2 regions of the Streptomyces sp. FIT100 genome follow, and region 1 is predicted to be linked to the other one. Evidence: predicted binding sites of a transcription regulator. Region 1 holds the regulator's gene; the other holds the start of a gene.

Region 1 (6,731 bases):
CGATGCCGACGACCGTCATGAGGCCGATGAACTCGATGTACATCTCGAACGGCAGGAAGCCGCCCAGGACGGGCAGGGTCCAGTCGGCCCGGAAGAGCTGTCCGTACGCCTGTGCGAGCGTCGGGGGCAGCGTCAGGAAGCCGATCGCGACGAACCAGTGGGCGAAGCCCACGATCCCCCAGCGGTTCATCCGCGTGTGGCCGAGGAACTCCTTGGCCAGGGTGATCGTGCGCGCCTTGGGGTTGTCGGTGCGGCTGCCCGCAGGCACGGGCTGGCCGAGTTTCACGAACCGGTAGATCTGCGCGACGGCTCGGGCGATGAGCGCAACGCCGACCACGGTCAGGACCAGCGACACGATGATCGCGGCGAGTTGCATTTGGGGGCTCCTCGGGCCTGCGAGGTGGGGAGGCCAGCGCTTACGGAACGGGTAAGCGAGGTCTACTAAGCGGTAACTTATTCAGTCCGTCTGAGACTACCCACTTGTTCCGCCGCACTGTAGTTGGGCGAGCGGTGATCTGCGTCGCTCAGGTCACCCTGAGTACGGGCTGCACGGGGTCTCCCGGACGCCGGTCGTCCGGGCGGTGCCGGCGGCACACGGCGGGGACGGTGTGCAGCAGGACCGCCAGGTCGAGTCCGATCCAATGGTGCTCCACATAGTGCAGATCGAGCAGCTCCGGTTCGTCCCACGGGAGGGTGGACCGGCGGGCGCGGGCGAGCTGGGCGGGGCCGGTCAGCCCCGGCCGTACGCTCTGCCGCCAGCGTGCGTCCGCACGCGGATCGCCGGGCGCCAGTGCCGCGGGTCCGACCAGGGACATCTCGCCCCGTACGACATGGGGCAGCCGCGACAGCAGGTCCAGCCGGAGGCGGCGGGTGCGCAGCGAGCGTACGGTGAACGGGCAGCCGTGCAGGCCGGACTTCAGCTCCCGTGCGAACACGCCGCCGGGTGTGCGGCGCAGCGCCGCCGCGCAGGCCGCGGCGGCCAGCACGGGCGCCGTCAGGATCAGCAGGATGGTCCCGAGGGTCAGATCGAGAAGGCGTTTGGGCTGCACGGTGTGCATCGTTCCCACCTGGCCCTTCCGTCATCCTTGATCGCCATACGTCGCGTATTCACGTTTTCGCGTGTTTTCACGCTTTCGTGCTTTACGGGAACGATGGCACGGTGGAAGTCGCCGTAGCCGCAGGCCGCGCCGGGCGCCAGGGCGATGTGCCCGCGGGGTGGACGCACCATAGTTGAGTCGGGTCGACTCAGCTCTGTTGACTCGTTGGGGCCAGTGATGCATCCTTGAGCCAGTTCCACTCAAGTCAGTCCCACTGGAGGAATTGAAATGGCACGTGCGGTCGGCATCGACCTGGGCACGACTAACTCCGTCGTCAGCGTTCTGGAGGGCGGCGAGCCCACCGTCATCACCAACGCCGAGGGCGCCAGGACCACGCCGTCCGTCGTCGCCTTCGCCAAGAACGGTGAGGTGCTCGTCGGCGAGGTCGCGAAGCGTCAGGCGGTCACCAACGTCGACCGGACCATCCGGTCCGTGAAGCGTCACATGGGCACGGACTGGAAGATCGAGCTCGACGGCAAGACCTTCAACCCGCAGCAGATGTCCGCCTTCATCCTGCAGAAGCTGAAGCGGGATGCCGAGGCGTACCTCGGTGAGAAGGTCGCGGACGCGGTCATCACCGTCCCGGCGTACTTCAACGACTCCGAGCGCCAGGCGACCAAGGAGGCCGGTGAGATCGCGGGCCTCAACGTCCTGCGCATCGTCAACGAGCCGACGGCCGCCGCGCTCGCCTACGGCCTCGACAAGGACGACCAGACGATCCTCGTCTTCGACCTCGGTGGCGGCACCTTCGACGTGTCCCTCCTGGAGATCGGTGACGGCGTCGTCGAGGTGAAGGCCACCAACGGTGACAACCACCTCGGTGGCGACGACTGGGACCAGCGCGTCGTCGACTACCTGGTGAAGCAGTTCGCCAATGGCCACGGCGTCGACCTGTCCAAGGACAAGATGGCCCTCCAGCGCCTCCGCGAGGCCGCTGAGAAGGCCAAGATCGAGCTGTCCTCGTCCACCGAGACGACGATCAACCTGCCCTACATCACGGCGTCCGCCGAGGGCCCGCTGCACCTGGACGAGAAGCTCACGCGCGCCCAGTTCCAGCAGCTCACCGCCGATCTGCTGGACCGCTGCAAGACGCCGTTCCACAACGTCATCAAGGACGCCGGCATCCAGCTGTCCGAGATCGACCACGTCGTCCTCGTCGGTGGCTCGACCCGTATGCCGGCCGTCGCCGAGCTCGTCAAGGAGCTGACCGGCGGCAAGGAGGCCAACAAGGGAGTGAACCCGGACGAGGTCGTCGCCATCGGCGCCACCCTCCAGGCCGGTGTCCTCAAGGGTGAGGTCAAGGACGTCCTGCTCCTCGACGTGACCCCGCTGTCCCTCGGTATCGAGACCAAGGGCGGCATCATGACCAAGCTCATCGAGCGCAACACCACGATCCCGACGAAGCGCTCCGAGATCTTCACGACGGCCGAGGACAACCAGCCGTCCGTGCAGATCCAGGTCTACCAGGGCGAGCGCGAGATCGCGGCGTACAACAAGAAGCTCGGCATGTTCGAGCTGACCGGCCTCCCGCCGGCCCCCCGCGGCGTGCCGCAGATCGAGGTCTCCTTCGACATCGACGCCAACGGCATCATGCACGTGACCGCGAAGGACCTCGGCACCGGCAAGGAGCAGAAGATGACCGTCACCGGCGGCTCCTCGCTCGCCAAGGACGAGGTCGACCGGATGCGCCAGGAGGCCGAGCAGTACGCGGAGGAGGACCACCGCCGCCGCGAGGCCGCGGAGACCCGCAACCAGGCCGAGCAGCTCGTCTACCAGACCGAGAAGTTCCTCAAGGACAACGAGGACAAGGTCCCGGGCGAGATCAGGACCGAGGTCGAGACGGCGGTGACCGAGCTCAAGGAGAAGCTGAAGGGTGAGTCCGCCGAGGGCGACAACACGGCGGAGATCCGCACCGCCACCGAGAAGGTCGCGGCCGTCTCCCAGAAGCTCGGCCAGGCCATGTACGCCGACGCGCAGGCCCAGCAGGCCGCGGGCGGCGCCGGTGACGGTTCAGCCCAGCCCTCCGACAGCGCTGACGACGTCGTGGACGCCGAGATCGTCGACGACGAGAAGGACCAGAAGGGTGGCGCTGCCTGATGACGGAGGAGACCCAGGGCTTCGACGAGAAGCCTGACGTCCCCTCCGGCGCCACTCCGGACGAAGCGGCGCAGGCCGCCTCCCCCTCCACGGAGGGGGCGGCCCCGGCCGGGGACGCGGCACAGAACGCGCATCAGGCTGCCCAGGCAGCGCAGGCGGGTGCGCAGTCCGCCGGCCTGACGGCCCAGCTGGACCAGCTCCGTACGGCGCTCAACGAGCGCACGATGGACCTCCAGCGGCTCCAGGCCGAGTACCAGAACTACCGCCGTCGTGTGGAGCGGGACCGGATCACGGTCAAGGAGATCGCCGTCGCGCAGCTCCTGACCGAGCTCCTGCCCGTCCTGGACGACATCGGCCGTGCCCGCGAGCACGGCGAGCTGGTGGGCGGCTTCAAGTCGGTGGCCGAATCGGTGGAGACGGTCGCCGCCAAGATGGGCCTTCAGCAGTTCGGCAAGGAGGGCGAGCCCTTCGACCCGACGGTCCACGAGGCCCTGATGCACTCGTACGCGCCGGACGTCACCGAGACGACCTGTGTGGCGATCCTGCAGCCGGGCTACCGGATCGGCGAGCGCACCATCCGCCCCGCGCGGGTCGCGGTCGCCGAGCCCCAGCCGGGTGCGGCACCTGCGGCGCCCGCGGCGCCGAAGGACGAGCAGTCGGCCGACGAGGAGAGCGGTGGCCCGGGCGAGGGCTGACGTGATCGGTTGCGTACGAGGACGTGTCCGAGAGGAGGGACGTCGATGAGCACGAAGGACTTCGTGGAGAAGGACTACTACAAGGTTCTCGGCGTCCCCAAGGACGCGACCGAGGCCGAGATCAAGAAGGCGTACCGGAAGCTCGCCCGTGAGTACCACCCGGACGCCAACAAGGGCGACACCAAGGCCGAGGAGCGCTTCAAGGAGATCTCCGAGGCCAACGACGTGCTCGGCGACCCCAAGCGGCGCAAGGAGTACGACGAGGCGCGCGCCCTGTTCGGCAACGGTGGCTTCAGGGCCGGCGGTCCCGGCGCCGGCGGCACGTTCAACTTCGACCTGGGCGACCTCTTCGGAGGCGCTCAGGCCGGGGGCGGCGGCGCCGGTGGTGCCGGTGGCTTCGGCGGCGGGCTCGGGGACGTCTTCGGCGGACTGTTCAACCGCGGCGCCGGGGCGGGCGCCCGCACCCAGCCGCGCCGCGGCCAGGACATCGAGTCCGAGGTGACGCTCAGTTTCACCGAGGCGGTGGACGGGGCCACGGTCCCGCTGCGGATGTCCAGCCAGCAGCCCTGCAAGGCGTGCTCGGGAACCGGCGACAAGAACGGCACGCCGCGGGTGTGCCCGACCTGCGTCGGCACCGGCCAGGTCTCGCGCGGCGGCAGCGGTTCGTTCTCGCTGACCGACCCGTGCCTGGACTGCAAGGGCCGCGGTCTCATCGCGGAGAACCCGTGCGAGGTCTGCCACGGCAGCGGCCGCGCCAAGTCGTCCAGGACCATGCAGGTCCGCATCCCCGCCGGGGTGAGCGACGGCCAGCGGATCCGGCTGCGCGGCAAGGGCGCCCCGGGCGAGCGCGGCGGCCCGGCCGGCGATCTGTACGTCGTCGTCCACGTCGACTCGCACCCGGTCTTCGGGCGCAAGGGCGACAACCTCACCGTCACGGTGCCGGTCTCCTTCACGGAGGCGGCGCTCGGCGGCGAGGTGAAGGTGCCGACGCTCGGCGGGTCCCCGGTCACGCTGAAGCTGCCCGCCGGCACTCCCAACGGGCGCACGATGCGCGCCCGCGGCAAGGGTGCCGTCCGCAAGGACGGCACCCGGGGCGACCTCCTGGTCACCGTCGAGGTCGCGGTGCCGAAGGACCTCGGCGACGAGGCGCGTTCGGCCCTGGAGGCATACCGGAAGGCGACTGAGGGCGAGGATCCGCGGGCAGAACTGTTCCAGGCTGCGAAGGGAGCGTGACACGATGGACGGCCGACGTCGACAGCCGGGATTCGGTGGCAGGGCCTACGAACTCACCGACGAGACGCCGGTGTACGTCATCTCGGTGGCGGCCCAGCTCTCCGGCCTGCACCCGCAGACGCTGAGGCAGTACGACCGCCTCGGCCTGGTCTCCCCGGACCGGACGGCCGGCCGTGGCCGCCGTTACTCGGCCCGCGACATCGAACTGCTCCGCCAGGTGCAGCAGTTGTCGCAGGACGAGGGCATCAACCTGGCCGGTATCAAGCGCATCATCGAGCTGGAGAACCAGGTCGCGGCGCTCCAGGCGCGCGTCGCCGAGCTCTCGGCGGCGGTGGAGGGCGCGGCGGTGGCGATGCAGCAGCGCGAGGCGCAGGTGCACGCCTCGTACCGGCGCGATCTGGTGCCGTACCAGGACGTGCAGCAGGCGAGCGCGCTGGTCGTGTGGCGGCCGAAGCGCGGCGAGCAGTAGGACGCCCGAGGCAGCCCGAGGCAGCAAGGCAGTTCGTCCGAAGGGCCCGGTGCACGGCACCGGGCCCTTCGGCATGTCACCGGGTGCGGGCGCTCAGCTGTCCTGCTCCAGGATTCCGGACCGGGCGATGAGGAAGCCGAGTTGCGCCCGCGAACCGCTGCCGAGGCACGAGGCCAACTTGGCGATGTGGGCGCGGCAGGTGCGGACGTTCATGCCGAGGCGGCGGGCGATGGCCTCGTCGACGAGGCCCTCGACGAGGAGCCGGGCGATGGCGCGCTGCACGCCGCTGATGCCGTTCACGTTGGGCTCGTACGTCACGGGGTCGTCGAGCGGTATCGCCTGCATCCAGAACTGGTCGAAGACACCGACGAGATACTCGACCAGGCCCGGGTGGTGGAGTTCGAGCGCGACCTGGCGGTCCCGGCTGGCCGGGACGAACGCGACCTTGCGGTCGACGATGATCAGCCGGTCGATGATCTCCTCCAGCGTGCGCACCTCGACCTCGGGCCCGATCCGTTCCAGATAGGCCAGTGTGATCGGCTGATGGCGGGCGGTGTGCTGGTAGAGCGTGCGCATCGTGATGCCCCGGCCGAGCAGCGGCCTGACCCTGCGCAGCGCTTCGCCGAAGGTGGCCGCGCTGCGCCCGCTGCCCGGCTGCACCGTCAGCAGCTCCGACGTGCACTCGGCGACGACGCGGTCCAGGCTGGCGTTGATCCGGGGGAGCCCTTCGAGCACGGTTATCGCGTGGGTCGTCGAGGGGTCCTGCGCGCTGATGGTCATGAATGGCTCAAACGCGTCGGACAGTTCTACGGTGAGCCGTCTACGCTCCTGGATTTCGTTCTCTATCGGCAGCAGCAGCTGGGCCAGTGCCGCGGAGGGCGGAACCGGGCGGAGCCACTGGGCGTCGTCGGGGTCGGGACGGAGCAGGTCCAGGTCGATCAGGCAGGGCGCGGAGGCCACCTCCGTCCGGGCGATGCGCCCGGTCCGCAGTGCGCTCGCGTAGAGCCGGGAGCCGGCCTCGCACAGCTCCGCATGTGTATGAGGGTGCCCCTGATTGTCCCGTTCCGACCGCATCTGTACACCCCCAGGCTTTTGCAATACAGGAACATGATGCATTGGGCGAGTGGTGGAAACGTGGAG
Region 2 (6,731 bases), 1.2 Mb from region 1:
TTGGGGATGACCACGGTCGTCGTCCCCGCCCGGTGCGCGGCCAGGAGCTTCTGCTTGAGGCCGCCGATCGGGAGGACCCGGCCGGTCAGGGAGACCTCGCCGGTCATCGCCACGTCCGTCCGCACGAGCCGGCCGGAGAGGAGCGAGGCGAGCGCCGTCGTCATGGTGATGCCGGCGCTCGGGCCGTCCTTCGGGACCGCGCCCGCCGGGAAGTGGATGTGCACGCCCCGGTCCTTGAGGTCGGCCACGGGCAGCTCCAGCTCCGCACCGTGCGAGCGGAGGAAGCTCAGGGCGATCTGCGCGGACTCCTTCATGACATCGCCGAGCTGACCGGTGAGGGTCAGCCCCGCTCCGCCCGTCTCCGGGTCGGCCAGTGACGCCTCGACGTACAGGACGTCGCCGCCCGCGCCGGTGACGGCCAGGCCGGTGGCCACGCCCGGGACCGCCGTGCGGCGCTCGGCCGGGTCCTGGGCGGACTCGGGGACGTGGTGCGGCCGGCCGATCAGCCCTCGCAGATCGGCGTCGGTGACGGTGAACGGCAGCTCGCGCTCGCCGAGTTCGTGCTGGGCCGCCACCTTCCGCAGCAGCCGGGCGATCGCGCGCTCCAGGGTCCGCACGCCCGCCTCGCGGGTGTACTCCCCCGCCAGCCTGCGCAGCGCGGACTCGTCGATGGTGACCTCGCCGCCGGCCAGACCGGCCCGCTCCAGCTGGCGCGTGAGCAGGTGGTCGCGGGCGATGACGACCTTCTCGTCCTCGGTGTAGCCGTCGAGCCTGACCAGCTCCATCCGGTCGAGCAGGGCCTCGGGGATGGCCTCCAGGACGTTGGCCGTGGCGAGGAAGACGACGTCGCTCAGGTCGAGTTCGACCTCCAGGTAGTGGTCCCGGAAGGTGTGGTTCTGCGCCGGGTCCAGGACCTCCAGCAGCGCCGCCGCCGGGTCCCCGCGGAAGTCGGAGCCGACCTTGTCGATCTCGTCGAGCAGGACCACCGGGTTCATGGACCCGGCCTCCTTGACGGCACGGACGATACGGCCGGGCAGCGCGCCGACGTAGGTGCGCCGGTGGCCGCGGATCTCCGCCTCGTCCCGTACGCCGCCGAGCGCGACGCGGACGAACTTGCGTCCCATCGCGTGCGCGACGGACTCGCCGAGCGAGGTCTTGCCCACGCCCGGCGGGCCGACGAGCGCGAGAACCGCTCCCCCGCGCCGCCCGCCGACCACGCCGAGCCCCCGGTCGGTGCGCCGCTTGCGCACCGCCAGGTATTCGGTGATCCGCTCCTTCACGTCGTCCAGGCCCGCGTGCTCGGCGTCCAGGACGGCCTTGGCGCCCTGGATGTCGTACGCGTCCTGCGTACGCTCGCTCCAGGGCATCTCCAGGACCGTGTCGAGCCAGGTGCGGATCCAGCCGCCCTCGGGGCTCTGGTCGGAGGACCGCTCCAGCTTGTCGACCTCCTTGAGGGCCGCCTCGCGGACCTTCTCGGGCAGGTCGGCGGCCTCGACCCGGGCCCGGTAGTCGTCGGACTCGTCGCCCTCGGCCTCGCCGCCCAGCTCGCGCAGCTCCTTGCGCACGGCTTCGAGCTGGCGGCGCAGCAGGAACTCGCGCTGCTGCTTGTCGACGCCCTCCTGGACGTCCTTGGCGATGGACTCGGCCACATCCTGCTCGGCGAGGTGCTCACGGAGCTGCTCGGTGGCGAGCTTCAGCCGGGCGACCGGGTCGGCGCTCTCCAGCAGTTCCACCTTCTGGGTGGTGGTGAGGAAGGGCGAGTACCCGGAGTTGTCGGCGAGGGCGGAGACGTCGTCGATCTGCTGGACGCGGTCGACGACCTGCCAGGCGCCGCGCTTCTTCAGCCAGCTGGTGGCGAGCGCCTTGTACTCCGTGACGAGTTCGGTGACGGAGCCCGGCAGGGGGTCCGGCACGGTCTCGTCGACACCGAGGCCCTCCACCCAGAGGGCGGCGCCGGGTCCGGTCGTGCCGGCGCCGATGCGCACCCGGCTGCGGCCTCGGATGAGGGCGCCGGGGTCGCCGTCGGAGAGCCGGCCGACCTGCTCGACGGTGCCGAGCACGCCGGTCGCGGCGTAGGTCCCGTCCATGCGCGGGACGAGCAGCACCCTGGGCTTGCCCGGCTGGGTGCGGGCGGCAGCCTGGGCGGCCTCCACCGCGGCCCGTACGTCGGCGTCGGACAGGTCGAGCGGCACCACCATCCCGGGCAGCACGACCTCGTCGTCGAGCGGCAGCACAGGCAGGGTGAGGGCGTCGTTGTAGGCCGAGGACTCAGCAGCCATGATCTCCCCTTCGGCAGTCAAGTTGAGCTACATGGACTCAATGCAGGAGGGGTGCCGGTTGTTCCCCGGGGCATGTTCGCTATGAGCGATCGGGGATACCGGAATCCGCGACCACTCGATGTAATGTCCTGGTGACATCAGTGGCTATTACATCGGCTGTTACATCACTGCCGGACGCGGTACGGGACTGGGTGGACGGCTGGGTCGTCTCGCGGGGCGCCGCGGACCCCCTGGCCGAGCCCTGGGGTTTCACCGTCGACGTCGGGCTGCCCCGGCACACCACCCGCCATGTGCTCACCGCCGGCGGGGAGTCCGCGGTCCGCGAGGTCGCCGCGGCCGCGCGGACGCCGGGCCGGTGGCTGAAAATCTTCGAGGAACCGGAGAGGGTCCTGCCCTGGCTGGGGCCGGACTGGACGCCCGACGAGCCCGGGTTCCTCATGACGGCGTCGCTGCACCGCGAGGCGGGCCGCCTCCCGGTGCCGGCCGGCTACCGGCTGCGCAGCTGGACCCGCGGCGGTGTCACCCGCGCCCTCGTCACCACCGATGACGGCACCTTCGCGACCCGTGGCCAGATCGCCCTGCCCGGCGGATCCGGGACCGCGGTCATCGACCAGATCGAGACAGCCGTCGAGCATCGCCGCAAGGGCCTCGGCAGCCTCGTGATGCGCACGCTCCAGGACGCCGCGGCCGCCCGGGGCGCCGGCGCCGCCGTCCTCGGCGGCACACCGGACGGGCGGGGGCTGTACGAGTCGCTCGGGTGGCGGGTGATCGCGCCGCTGGTCAGCGTCTCCTACGCCCCGAAGGCGCCATGAAGACCCGCCGCCCGCCGTAGGGCTTCTCGTAACCTGCCGTCCATGGTGCGGCCCAGCAGTGACTCAGCGCCCCGCACACTCGACCGGCGCGAGGGACCGTACGGCGAGGTCGTCCTGCGGGAGCGCGGCGGCCCGGACGGCCGGAGCGTCCACGAGATCATCGCCAACGGGTGCTTCCTGATGGACACTTCGGACGGCCGGTCGGAGCGGCTGCTGATCGACGCCGCGCGTCGCGTCCTGGCCGACCTCCCCGATCCGCCCCGCGCACCCTCCGTGCTCATCGGCGGCCTCGGCGCCGGCTTCTCGCTGGCTCACGCCGCGGCCGACCGCTCCTGGGGGCGGATCGCCGTCGCCGAGCGCGAGCGGGCGATCATCGACTGGCACGTGTCAGGCCCCTTGGCGGCGATCTCCGCCGGCGCGCTCGCCGACCCGAGGACCGTGATTCTCCACACGGACCTCGTCACGTACGTCCATAACTCTTCGGACACATACGACGCGCTCTGCCTCGACATCGACAACGGCCCCGACTGGACTGTCACGGAGGACAACGGAAGCCTCTACTCACCGGCCGGACTCGCGGCCTGCGCAAGCAGGTTGAACCCCCGCGGGGTGCTCGCCGTGTGGTCGGCCAGACCCTCCGGCGATTTCGAAGAGTCATTGCGGAATGCCGGATTCAGCGGGGTAAGAACCGAAGAGGTCCACGTTGCCCGAGGCGTACCCGACGTGGTCCATCTCGCTGTTCGCCCTGCGTAGCCGCGAGACGATCGATGCCTTTACGCTGACTGACCTGACACACCGATCTAGACCTGACACACCGAACTACACGCAGCTCGCAGTGCGCGACAGGGGCGGGGCGATGGAGCAGACACACACCAGCAGCAACGGCGCAGCGTCGTACTCGACGGCCAGTGCCCAGCGCCGGGTGCTGGTGGTCGAGGACGACACCACCATCGTCGAGGCCATCGGCGCCCGGCTGCGCGCCGAGGGCTTCCTGGTCCAGACGGCGACGGACGGCCCGGCCGCCGTCGACGCGGCCGAGGCATGGCAGCCGGATCTGATGGTCCTCGACGTGATGCTGCCCGGCTTCGACGGCCTGGAGGTCTGCCGCCGCGTCCAGGCGCAGCGGCCGGTGCCGGTGCTGATGCTGACGGCGCGCGACGACGAGACCGACATGCTGGTCGGGCTGGGCGTCGGCGCCGACGACTACATGACCAAGCCGTTCTCGATGCGGGAACTGGCGGCGCGGGTGCACGTCCTGCTGCGCCGCGTGGAGCGCGCCGCGCTGGCGGCCGTGACGCCGCGCAGCGGCATCCTGCGCCTCGGTGAGCTGGAGATCGACCACGCGCAGCGCCGGGTCCGGGTCCGGAGCGAGGACGTGCACCTCACCCCCACCGAGTTCGACCTGCTGGTCTGCCTGGCGAACACGCCGCGCGCGGTGCTCTCGCGCGAGCAGCTCCTCGCCGAGGTCTGGGACTGGGCGGACGCCTCCGGCACGCGCACGGTCGACAGCCACATCAAGGCGCTGCGCCGCAAGATCGGCGCTGAGCGGATCCGGACCGTCCACGGCGTGGGATACGCCCTGGAGACCCCGGCCCCATGAACCGGCTGAGCCGGCTCCGGTCCGAGGTGGGCACGGTCGAGATCTCGATCAAGACCAAGCTCGGCGCACTGGTCGTCATGTCGGTGCTGATCACGACCGGCCTCGCGCTGGTCGCCTTCAGGACCGGGGCCGAGCTGCGCTACGTCACCGTCTTCGCGATGATCACCACGCTGCTGATCACGCAGTTCGTCGCCCACGGCCTGACCGCGCCGCTGGACGAGATGAACACGGTCGCCAAATCGATATCCCACGGCGACTACACCCGCCGGGTGCGCGGCGCGGGCCGCCGTGACGAGCTCGGCGACCTCGCCTCCACGATCAACCGCATGGCCGACGACCTGGAGGCCGTGGACCGGCACCGCAAGGAGCTCGTCGCGAACGTCTCGCACGAGCTGCGCACCCCGATCGCGGCGCTGCGCGCGGTCCTGGAGAACGTCGTGGACGGGGTGTCCGCCGCAGACCCCGAGACGATGCGGACGGCGCTGAAGCAGACGGAGCGGCTCGGCAGGCTCGTCGAGACGCTGCTGGACCTGTCACGGCTCGACAACGGTGTGGTACCGCTCAGGGCACGGCGCTTCGAGGTGTGGCCGTATCTGTCGGGGGTGCTGAAGGAGGCCAATCTGGCCGCCGTGCAGCGCGGGCTCTCCTCCGGGTCCGGCAGTCACACCCGCAAGGACGTGCATCTGCACCTCGACGTGTCCCCACCGGAGCTGACGGCGCACGCGGACGCCGAGCGGCTGCACCAGGTCGTCGCCAATCTGATCGACAACGCGGTGAAGCACTCCCCGCCGCACGGCCGGGTCACCGTGCGGGCCCGGCGCGGTCCGCAGACGGAGTCGCTCGACCTGGAGGTCCGGGACGAGGGCCCCGGCATCCCGGAGTCGGAGTGGCACAAGGTCTTCGAACGCTTCAACCGGGGCAGCGTCCCGGCCCCGCACGGCCCCGGCAGCGACGGCGGTACGGGTCTTGGCCTGGCCATCGCGCGCTGGGCCGTGGAGCTGCACGGCGGGCGGATCGGAGTGGCCGAATCGGAGCGCGGCTGCCGGATCCAGGTCACCCTTCCGGGAGTCGCGCAGCGACGCGGTTGACGTAGGGTTCGAACCGGAGGCACACATTCTCCGTGCGTGCCGTCAGGGGGTGCGGGCCAGGGGCCCGCAGCCGCGGTCGCGCGCACCCTTCGCCAGGGGAAACCAGGGTTGTTTCCCGCCATTCCCTACGCCGAAACCGACCGTCCGGTGTGACTTAGGCGACGATGACCACGCCCGGCCTGCACCTCCCGGCCGTGGAGGCGTAGCCTTTATTTCCGCTGTCCATCACCTTGTGAAGCGGAAGAGGGCGGTTGCCGCCGTGTCGTCTCAGTCCCCCAGTAACTCGAGCACTTCGACCGACCCAGACGGGCAGGGGAAGAACCCCGCTGCCGCGTTCGGTCCCAATGAGTGGCTCGTCGACGAGATCTACCAGCAGTACCTCCAGGACCCGAATTCGGTCGACCGCGCCTGGTGGGACTTCTTCGCCGACTACAAGCCGGGCGGTGCGGCCACCGCCGGCTCCGCTGCCGCGGGGGCTGCGGTGCCCACCGCACCCGCCGCCGCGCAGGCGCCGAGCACCGCACAGGCTCCGGCGACGCCCGCGGCCCCGGCGGCTCCGGCCCCGGCACCCGCCCCGGCACCCGCCCCGGCGCAGCCCGCCGCCCCTGCGGCCCAGGCCCCGGCTCCCGCCGCTCCGGCCCCGGTTCCGGCGGCTCCCGCGGCTCCGGCGAAGCCCGCCGCGGCCGCGCCCGCCGCCCCGGCGAAGCCCGCTGCCGCCCCCAAGGCCGCCGCGCCCGCCGCGGAGGCCCCGGCGGGCCCCGAGCTCGTCCCGCTGCGCGGCCCCTCCGCCGCCGTCGCGAAGAACATGAACGCCTCGCTGGAGCTGCCGACAGCCACCTCCGTCCGCGCCGTCCCGGTGAAGCTTCTCTTCGACAACCGGATCGTCATCAACAACCACCTGAAGCGCGCCCGGGGCGGGAAGATCTCCTTCACCCACCTCATCGGCTACGCG

Evidence for each region. The regulator HspR, encoded in region 1, represses chaperone genes until heat shock. The targets are predictions, from matches to a motif close to TTGAGNNNNNNNNNCTCAA.
Region 2: lon (endopeptidase La) is a predicted target of HspR. The motif match lies at 2,302-2,320, and genes of this name have one in related genera.

The regions. Positions count from the first base shown of each region.
Region 1 is NZ_CP075715.1:4,240,876-4,247,606, forward strand. Features, by position in the region: gene KK483_RS19140 ((Fe-S)-binding protein) at 1-376, opposite strand, end outside; gene KK483_RS19145 (sugar transferase) at 525-1,058, opposite strand; gene dnaK (molecular chaperone DnaK) at 1,326-3,194, shown strand; gene grpE (nucleotide exchange factor GrpE) at 3,194-3,889, shown strand; gene dnaJ (molecular chaperone DnaJ) at 3,935-5,122, shown strand; gene KK483_RS19165 (heat shock protein transcriptional repressor HspR) at 5,127-5,591, shown strand; gene KK483_RS19170 (helix-turn-helix transcriptional regulator) at 5,685-6,665, opposite strand.
Region 2 is NZ_CP075715.1:5,430,110-5,436,840, reverse strand. Features, by position in the region: gene lon (endopeptidase La) at 1-2,279, opposite strand, end outside; gene KK483_RS24565 (GNAT family N-acetyltransferase) at 2,420-3,091, shown strand; gene KK483_RS24560 (spermidine synthase) at 3,134-3,844, shown strand; gene KK483_RS24555 (response regulator transcription factor) at 3,948-4,691, shown strand; gene KK483_RS24550 (HAMP domain-containing sensor histidine kinase) at 4,688-5,779, shown strand; gene KK483_RS24545 (multifunctional oxoglutarate decarboxylase/oxoglutarate dehydrogenase thiamine pyrophosphate-binding subunit/dihydrolipoyllysine-residue succinyltransferase subunit) at 6,039-6,731, shown strand, end outside.